DNA from 3 places in the uncultured Flavobacterium sp. genome. Region 1 is predicted to be linked to each of the others. Evidence: riboswitches for the same ligand, from Rfam matches in the RefSeq annotation. Region 1 holds a riboswitch; each other region holds the start of a gene.

What was found. Region 1 has a riboswitch for cobalamin ahead of WN975_RS21520 (DUF5074 domain-containing protein). Riboswitches for the same ligand answer to the same signal wherever they lie in the genome.
Region 2: another riboswitch for cobalamin. It lies ahead of WN975_RS04050 (TonB-dependent receptor); the one in region 1 lies ahead of WN975_RS21520 (DUF5074 domain-containing protein).
Region 3: another riboswitch for cobalamin. It lies ahead of WN975_RS14420 (TonB-dependent receptor); the one in region 1 lies ahead of WN975_RS21520 (DUF5074 domain-containing protein).

Annotation. Positions count from the first base shown of each region.
Region 1 is NZ_OX638201.1:5,171,251-5,174,447, forward strand. Features, by position in the region: gene WN975_RS21515 (MFS transporter) at 1-1,319, opposite strand, end outside; cobalamin riboswitch at 1,563-1,757, shown strand; gene WN975_RS21520 (DUF5074 domain-containing protein) at 2,092-3,197, shown strand, end outside.
Region 2 is NZ_OX638201.1:930,074-933,270, reverse strand. Features, by position in the region: gene WN975_RS04050 (TonB-dependent receptor) at 1-1,230, opposite strand, end outside; cobalamin riboswitch at 1,528-1,764, opposite strand; gene WN975_RS04045 (LysM peptidoglycan-binding domain-containing protein) at 2,259-2,915, opposite strand.
Region 3 is NZ_OX638201.1:3,533,023-3,536,219, reverse strand. Features, by position in the region: gene WN975_RS14420 (TonB-dependent receptor) at 1-1,614, opposite strand, end outside; cobalamin riboswitch at 1,641-1,844, opposite strand; gene cobC (alpha-ribazole phosphatase) at 1,912-2,448, opposite strand; gene WN975_RS14410 (adenosylcobinamide-GDP ribazoletransferase) at 2,433-3,197, opposite strand, start outside.

The DNA.
Region 1 (3,197 bases):
TTTCCTACATGATAAGGAAGTGACATTGAAGTATATCTGATTTTAGCTGGAAACATTTCAACTAAAAATGCGGCAATTGGACCATAAACCATTGTAACAAATAAAACCTGAATAAAAACTAAAAAAATTAAAGTCCATTCATCGCCGGAATTGATATTTATAGTGATAGTGCTTTGAGATTTTTTCTTATCAGCAAAGTCTGTTCTCTTTTCGATATACGAAGTTCCATCCGTATAGGTTTTTGAAATAGTGGTAATTATGTTATTATTTTTTGCTGTTTCAACATTTTGTGTGGTTTGTTCTACAATTTCAGATTTGTAACTTACATCCGTTGTATTGTACATCATTTTATAGATTGGTCTGTAGAATAAAATGGCAAGAAGCATTCCGCCCATCATAATATATTTTCGACCAACTTTGTCGCTCAGCCATCCAAAAACTATGAAAAATGGTGTTCCAATTAAAAGTGCAATTCCCAATAATCCATCAACTTGAGACGAATCTATATTCATCACAGTTTTCATAAAACTCATGGCGTAAAACTGTCCAGTATACCAAACAACGCCTTGTCCCATTGTAGCGCCAAACAATGCGAGTAATACAAATTTCAGATTGTATCGATTTCCAAAACTTTCTTTTAACGGATTTGTGCTCGTTTTTCCTTCTTTTTTTGCTTTAGCGAAGACAGGAGATTCGTCCATATTTTTCCGAATCAAATACGAGACACCAACCATTACAATAGAAACCCAAAACGGAACACGCCATCCCCAGGAATCAAAAGCTTCAGCAGAAAGCACGTTTTTAGTAGCAAGAATAACCATTAAGGAGATAAATAGACCAATTGTAGCGGTAGTTTGAATCCAGGAAGTCCAATATCCTTTTTGTCCAACCGGAGCATGTTCTGCAACATAAGTAGCTGCACCTCCATATTCGCCACCAAGAGCAAGTCCTTGTAATAAACGAAGAATCAAAACTAATAAAGGCGCAAGAAAACCAATAGTTTCATAACTGGGAATACAGCCAATTAAAAATGTAGAACCTCCCATTAATAATAAAGTCGCCATAAAAGTATATTTCCGACCAATGATATCGCCAAGTCTTCCAAAAAATAAAGCTCCAAAAGGACGAACTACAAATCCTGCCGCAAAAGTGGCTAACGTTGATAAAAAAGCCGCAGTAGGATTGTCACTTGGAAAGAATTTAGTGGAAATTACAACAGCTAAACTCCCAAAAATATAGAAATCGTACCATTCAATCATTGTTCCCATTGACGAGGCCGAAATTACTTTCCAAATGCCTTTTGTAGAATTTTTACTCATAAAATATTTTGTGTTTTTGATAATTAATTGAATAATTAAGTAACATTTTACGAATATATGAGATATTTTTTTATTTGTTCAATACTTTTTTAACAAAATTAGATCGATTATTGACTTTGTTTTTGTTCTATCAGTAAATGCCTAATAATTCGAAATAAATCATAGATTGAAGATTATAGATTGGGCTTTTAAATATAAAGGAGTGTTATTTTCTTAAGAAAGAAAACACTAGTTTTACAGCACAATTTTAAAACAGAAAATGGTTGTCATATTGAATAAATATTGACATTAAAAGGGAATTTGGTGTAACTCCAAAACTGTCCCGCAGCTGTAAGCTCATTAACTGAAGCCCTTTAATACGTCACTTTTCATTTTTTGAAAGGGAAGGCTGGGTGTAGGGAGCAAGTCAGAAGACCTGCCATTTTTATAGTAATAAATAGCTTTCGGGGATTGAAGCTTGAATTAAAACCAATACTTTTTCACTCTATGTGATAATGGTATTGTTTGGTTATTCTATTCTCGTAAGCCAAAAAAAGAGTTTATGAGATTTTTTTTCTGCAAATATGATATCGTAAAAACAATTTCCTGTTGGATGGTTTTCTTTCCGATACATGCTTTTTCTTCATTAAAAAAATCATTAAAACGTATCGTTGTACAAAATGTTTTGCTTTTTAAACAAAGGCAGACAGAAGTTTATTTTATAAAACTTTTGCTGAACACAAATTGTACATCGATTTAAAGATTTAAGTAATCTAATTTTAAATATTTAATGATGAAAAACCAATTTTTTACCAAGCAGTTACTTGCAATTGCTTCTTTAATGATCCTAACAGTTTCGTGTAATAATGACGACAATTTTACAGCAGCTCCGTCAATAAAAGGCGCACAACAATTAAAAGACACTTTAACTATTGGTAAAGCCCTAAAGTTAAGTTCGAAGTTAACAGATAGAAATAATGTTACTTACGAATGGGCTGTAGACGGAAAAGTTGTAGGATCTGATTCTACTTATGTTTTTAAACCAGAAACAAGAGGTGATTTTAAAGTTACAATGACAGCCAAAAATGATGGAGGAAAAACGTCTCTAACCTATAATGTTCTTGCATTAGGAACTTATGAAAATGGTTTTTTCATGATCAACGAAGGTTGGTACGGACACGGAACAGGAACAGTTGGGTTTTATAGATATGATACAAAAACTATTGAAGACAGTGTTTTTGTAAAAGCAAATCCAGGTAAAGATTTAAAACCAGAATCGTCTACATTAGAATTTGGAACGATCTTTAACAAAAAACTATTCTTAGTTTCTAAAGTTGGCGGACCAGTTGTTGTTACAGATGCGTACACACTTAAAGAAGAAAAAAGAATTCCAGCTCAAGGCGGAAACGATTGGCGTGCAGTAGTTGGTATTGATCAAAATCAAGCATTATTGACCTCTGGTAATGGTATATATAAGCTTAATCTGAATACAATGGCATTAAACGGACAAGTTGCTGGTGTTACAGGTCAGGTTGGAGATATTGTTAAAGTTGGTAATTATGTTTTTGCATTATCTGCTTCACAAGGAGTTATTGTTCTTAATGCTTCAACATTTGCAGTTGTAAAAACGATTCCGGCTATGGTTTTAGGATTTGCCGTTACGGATGATAAAAAAGTTTGGGCAGCGGGAGGTACAAACCTTATAAGTATAGATTCAGGTACGCTTACGGTAACAGAAATTCCGTTAGGTTTTCAAGCTTATGGAAGCTGGGGAGCATGGCATCCGGGATCTATTACGGCAGCCCAAAACAATGTTTTTATTGCTAAAAACGGAAGTTGGAGTGGTGGTAAACAAGTTTATAAATATACTGGTACGACCGCATCTTTGGCTACACCTTT
Region 2 (3,197 bases), 4.2 Mb from region 1:
GTTTCCGATAAAAGTATAATACAAATCATTGAAAGTTGGCATTCTGAAAGATTCTTTATAAAATGCCCTAACTCTGAAATTTTTAGTATCGAAAGGTTGATAAGAAGCCGATACAACCGGACAAAAAACATGCTGACTGTCACCTTGCTGATAATATTTAACCTGTTCGTCGACATAAGCGCCTAACAAATTTGCCTGAATATCAAGCCTTGACCAATGCATTTCTGTAGACAATGCGCCCAAATAAGAATATCGGGTTGGATATGGAAATCGGTATAAATTAGCAGTAAGTGTATTGATCGAAAAATCTGTAGCCAGAGAAACTTTCCACCATTCCTTGATCGTATATTGATTTACAACAGAAGCATAAAATTCATTTTGATAATATTTATTATCCAGTGCGCCTTGCAATGTTTTATAATCAGGATCAATGTACCGATTATAATCTCTGCTGAATTTTATATTCGCAAGTAGTTCGTATTTCTTCGAAAATGAATTTTGAAAAGAACCATGAACAAAGAAGTTTCTGTCCCATTGTCGCTGCACATATTCATATTTATTGGCTAAAATCGCTCCCGGAAGTCCACGTTCAGAATCATAATAATAGGCTTTTAACGAAGCCTGACCCATAGTTCCAACTTTTGCCTGTAATGTTAATTCACTTCTTAAAGCCGTGATATCACCATTTTGCCTGACAGCCGTTGTATCATAACCATTCGTCTTTTGATATCTGTATTTATATTTTCCATCGGCTTTAAGCCATTCTGTACTTGCTGTAAGAGAGAAATTAGAGGATAATTTTTGTTGATACAGAAAAGAAGGATTAAAAAGTCCGAACGAACCTGTTTTTACGCCAACTCTTATTTTTGTAGTTCTTCCGGAGGAGAAATCAGGAATTTTTGTTTTTAAGAAAAGTGTATTCGAAGCGAAAAAACCACGCGCAGGCTGAAAAATAGTTGATTTTTGTCCGTTATACAATTCAATCGCTTCAATATTATCCAATGAATATTTTCCAAGATCTACTTGTCCGTTTTGCGCATTTCCAACGGTCATTCCGTCATAAAAAACCGCCGTATGAGCGCTTCCTAAACTTCTGACATTTATAGTTTTCAGACCGCCAATTCCGCCATAATCTTTCAATTGAACACCCGAAAAATAACGCACAGCATCTGCAACAGAAAGACTATTTAATTTTTCAAGCTGTTTTCCTGACAATATTTGGACAGGCATAGGAGATTCAACTTTAAATTCACGCTTGCTTGTGGTTACAATAACCTCATTCAATTGATGTTTCTTTAAAGAATCTAAGTCCTTATTATTTTTCAGAGGATTATCTTGTCCATACATCGGATTCAAAAATAAAATCCATGCAAGTACAAAAAATCCACTATGTATTAGACGCAAACGCCTATGTTCACATAAGTGCATAAAAAATACTCTATTTAACTAAATAGTTGTTAACGGTAAAATCGAAATCAAATGTTAGTTTGATATTTGTGTTTGTCTCAAAACTCTGGTCCACGAGAGTTTGAAATTATAAGCATTGGCAGGTCTCCTGACTTATTCCCATTTTGATCAGCCTTCCCACATTCAGAAAAAATGCAGTGGCAAAAGATTCGATTTCAAAAGCTTAAAAAAGCGATTGGATCAGTCAAAATGTTGCATGGAATTTACAGTAACGGGCTTGTCCAGGATTTGCACCTGATTCCCTCTTCGTCAGCTAAACTCGAAAAGAATAGCTAAACCATTGCGAGCGCAAAGATACATAAACACATCAGTTAATATCTAATTTCTTAAAAAAAACAAAAAACAGAAACCTATATAGTTAAAAATGAATATCTTAAAAATAAAACTAGATTATTAGATCCTGCCTTAGCTGGAGTTTTTATAAAATCAATCTGAGATGGCTTTAGCCAAAAATATCTAATTTGGCTAAAGCCTTATTGTTGCGTAAATTAAAAACCTCCAGCTAAAGCAGGAGGCTATTCAATAAATTTAGTACTCGATAAAGATTGGTGATTTTAATTACGGAGCTACTTGTGGAGATTTCTCCTCCGTCGAAATGACAAACTAGACGAAAATATTATTATGAAAACGACTGTCCTAGCCCCGATAGAAGTGGAAATCCTTTTGTGTCCGCTGCGGCGGACGCAAAAGATTGAAACGGATAGCGGGATTAGCTCCTAAAAAATAGTTTTTTCACAGAAATCGAAATGACAAAAACTTTGCGCCTTTGCGCCTTTGCGAGATTAATTATATCAAATTCCTGAGAATCTTCCCCATAAAGCATCTGCGCGATTAAAAACTGTTGGCACGGTTTCCAAAATTGAATCATTAAATTTCGAATAATTTCCGGAACTGCAATGAATCACTTTCTTCATTTTTTCGTTTTCAACTTCAGATACAATACCTACGTGACCAATTTTTGGACCTGCGCCGTAAACCACAATACATCCCACTTCGGGAATATTTAGTTTTTCAAAAATACCTGCGCTACTAATAACATCTTTTTCCATTGAATCCGTAAAGATCCATCCGCCATATTTTTGATAAAACGGAATTGTGGTCTTTCTGGATAATCCTAAAACCCAGCAAATAAAGCCGCTGCAATCGCATTCATTATTAGACGTTGGTAAAGCCAAAGAAGGATTTATTCCGCCCTCGCCTAACTTATACTTTATTTTTTTACCAACAGCCGTTCTTGCCTTTTGTATGAGTTTATTGGGACTTTCGGTTATAGGAATTACTTCCTTTTCAGGAACATCTTCTAAATTCGGAATTTGAATGAGCTGACCAATAAAAATATGATCGACATTTTTAATATTCTTATTAAATGCCAATACTAACTCAATAGAAATCGAAAACTTTTTAGCGATTTTTGACAACGTGTCGCCGGATTTTACTGTGTAGAACATAATTTGATTTTTTAGGGGTTACACTTAATTATTTCAAAATGATTCGGGGATGAATCTTTTTTACTACTATTAAAAAATAGAACCTCTATCAAAATACCTCTGTAGATTTTATTTGTAGTTAAAGGTTCTGCTTTTTAAAAACCTGATTAATTTTCGAATCAAATTTAATTCATTTACAGCGATCCAAATCAAGTATAAATACTTGTTTTTCAATTAACTAACAAAATAAAAATCAATATTTTATCAAACTGATTTACTTTGTTTAAGATGTTTTGAAATATC
Region 3 (3,197 bases), 1.6 Mb from region 1:
AATTCTATTTCTGGAATAAGAAACAGATCCGGTAACTTTATTTAACGGAACATAGAAAAGCTGCTTTTTGGTTTCGTCATTTTTTGAAGCCGTATAAGCATAAGTTGCATTTGCAGCGAAGATGTTTTTACCAAACTGTTTTTTCCAGCTTAATAATGTTTCAGCACCATAACTATTTACTTTATCTGTATTTTGTGGAGACCAAATACCGTTGCTTCCCGGAATCCATTGCAATAAATCTTTTATTTTCATGTAATAAAAGGTTTGAGTCAATGATATGTTTTTGAAAGTGAAAACATTACCAATTTCTGCCTGATAAGAACTTTCAGGTTTTAAATTTGGATTTCCGCCTTGTTCCCAATACAAATCATTAAAAGTCGGGATTCTGAAATTTCGGGATAAATTCAATTTCAGATTGTACAATTCATTAAATTGATACGAAGATCCTAAAGAGAATAGAAGAGGAGATTGATAATTGTCTGTAAACTCTTTTCGAATTCCGAATTCATTTTTCCAATCTGTCGAAATATCTTGTTTTACCAATAAAGCTGCCGAACTAATTTCTCTAACGTGATCTCCAAAACCAGTTCCGTAACCTTTAGTTCTGTTGTAATCCAGAACTCCGTTTATTTGTGTTGATTTCGAAATTTTATAACCTAAATCTGCTTTTGTGATAAAGCTTTCTGTTTTTCCATAAGTGAAAAAATTAACCGCATTATCAGGATAATATTGATAGTTTTCGAATATATATGCCGCTTTTAGATTAGTGGTAAATTTTCCATAATCACCGTCATATTCTAATAAGTTTCGGTTAAAACCATTTACATATCTGGTTTTAGTTTCCGTTTCAGATATTAAAGAAGTATTTCTGTCAGTATTAGAAGTTTGAGTGTATAATTTCAAACTATTTTTTGCATCAAATTTGTAACCAACATTTGCGCTCATAGTTATTACATCATACTGACCGTTTTGATTCCAGCGTTGTTCGCCTTTCCAGTTGTATTTATGGATGTATTTGTAATCATTTGTCGAACTGTTTTTTGAAAAGCCAATTTGTGCGCTCCATTTTTTATTCGAAATATTAGTTTTAAAATTGATTCCAATAGTATTGAAACTTCCGTAATCAAGTTTTAAATTAGTCTCAAACCGACTATAAAATGCCAAATCGTTGTTTAAATGTACAGTTCCTCCAACAGCTCCACTTCCGTAAAGTACACTTCCTCCACCAGCTTTTACGCTTATCGAATTATAATCAGAACCAGAAATAGTATTGAAATCAGTACTTCCGTTCATCTGAGAATTGATATTAATTCCGTTCCAGATTACCGCCGTTTGTGATGCTGTAGTTCCTCTAAAAGAGACTGTAGAAAGCATTCCACGCCCGTATTCTTTAAAATAAATAGTAGAATTAAAGTTTAAAAGATCCGTCAATAAAGCCTCATTTTTATTAATGACAGAATCATTAAGCTTTAAAACCGATTGTGAATTGGAGTATTTTTTAAGATTTGCGTCAGAAACTACAACTTCTTTCAATTTGGTAATAGAGTCGTTCTGCGCCGAAATAATTTGGCACAACAGGAATAAACAAAAAGCAAACCGTTTTTCTAAAGTCATAATTTCTAAACTCTTTTTCCCGAGAGCTCGATATTCGTTACAAAGGCAGGTCTCCTGGCTTGCGTCTTGTTGTTTACCTTCCCATTCGCCGGGGCGAGCAGTGGTTTTGTAGTTACAACAAGCATTCTTTTCAGAACAAAGCTTACAGTTGCGGGTACAGCTCAAGAATTTTTACTTGATTCCCTTTTAATGTGTTAAAAATGAACACAACCTTAATTTCGTGCAAAGATAAAGTTAAAATTATCGAATTTTCAAATTTGTTTCACTTTTTAAAACAAATTCTAAACAAAATGGCATTTAAAGTACTATTTTTATTACTTGACCAAATTCTACCTTGTTGTTGAAAGCATCTTTTAGTGGCAATGAAGTTTGATGACATAAAATGCTTCGTATAACGCCGGCATGCGCTACAATAATAATAGGATTTGTTATTTTTTTTGAAACCAGATCAGATAGAAAATTTTCAACTCTTTGATGTAATTCAATAAAAGATTCTCCGTTTGAAACCTTAATATTGACAAAATCTTCCATCCATGGATTAAGTTCTTCTTGTGGAATATTATCCCAGTTTTTCAATTCCCAATCGCCAAAATTCATTTCCATTAAACGTTCTTCTTTTTCAAAAGAAATAGTTTTGATATTCTTCTCAATATATTCAGCCAGAATAACACAGCGTTTTAAAGGACTTGAAAAAATAATAGCTTCTGAAGGTAATTGCGAAAGAATATTTTCGAAAACTAAATCAAAAGGTTCTGCCAAATCTACATCAGATTGTCCGTAGCAAATGCCTTTTTCGCAAACAGTTTCAGTGTGACGAACTAGATAAATTTCCATAGCAATAGAATACTTAAATAATAAACAACTTCACAAACCTGTTGTGTTGCACCAAGGCAATCTCCGGTATAACCATCAATCCATTTCTGGAAATAACGGGCTAAAAAATAACGCATTATAAAAACCGGAATTAAAGCCAGAAGAAATTTATATTGTAAATAGGAGAAAACCAACAAAGGAAGTAATCCGAAGAAAAATGATCCTGAAATTTCTTTCCAAGTATGTTTTTTAGCAATAGGCTTGCTTTTGCTCGAAGCATCATCACGAGAATATTCATGCGTGAAAATAATTGAAATTGCCGCCAAACGACTCAAAGCGTGAGCAGAAATAAATAAAAGGAAAATAAGAAGATAAGAGTTTTCACCATTGAAAAGCAAAATAGATTCTGAAAGCAATTTGAATTTCAGTAGAAAAAGTAAAACTAAACCAATTGCTCCATAAGCACCAATAGCGCTGTCTTTCATAATCATTAGGATTTTTTCTTTGGTCCAGCCTCCGCCAAAACCATCACAAACATCAGCAAATCCGTCTTCATGAAAAGCTCCTGTTGTTAATATCGAAGCAATAATAGCTAAGATTACAGCAGTTTCGACAGATAAAAAAAGTGAAAAAAGATAGAAGGTTAAAAAAGAAATACTTCCTACAATCCAACCAATGAAAGGGAAATATCGGGTTGCTTTATTCAAATAATCAGGATTATGATCAATGTTTTTTGGACATGGAATTCTGGTGTAAAACATTAAACAGGT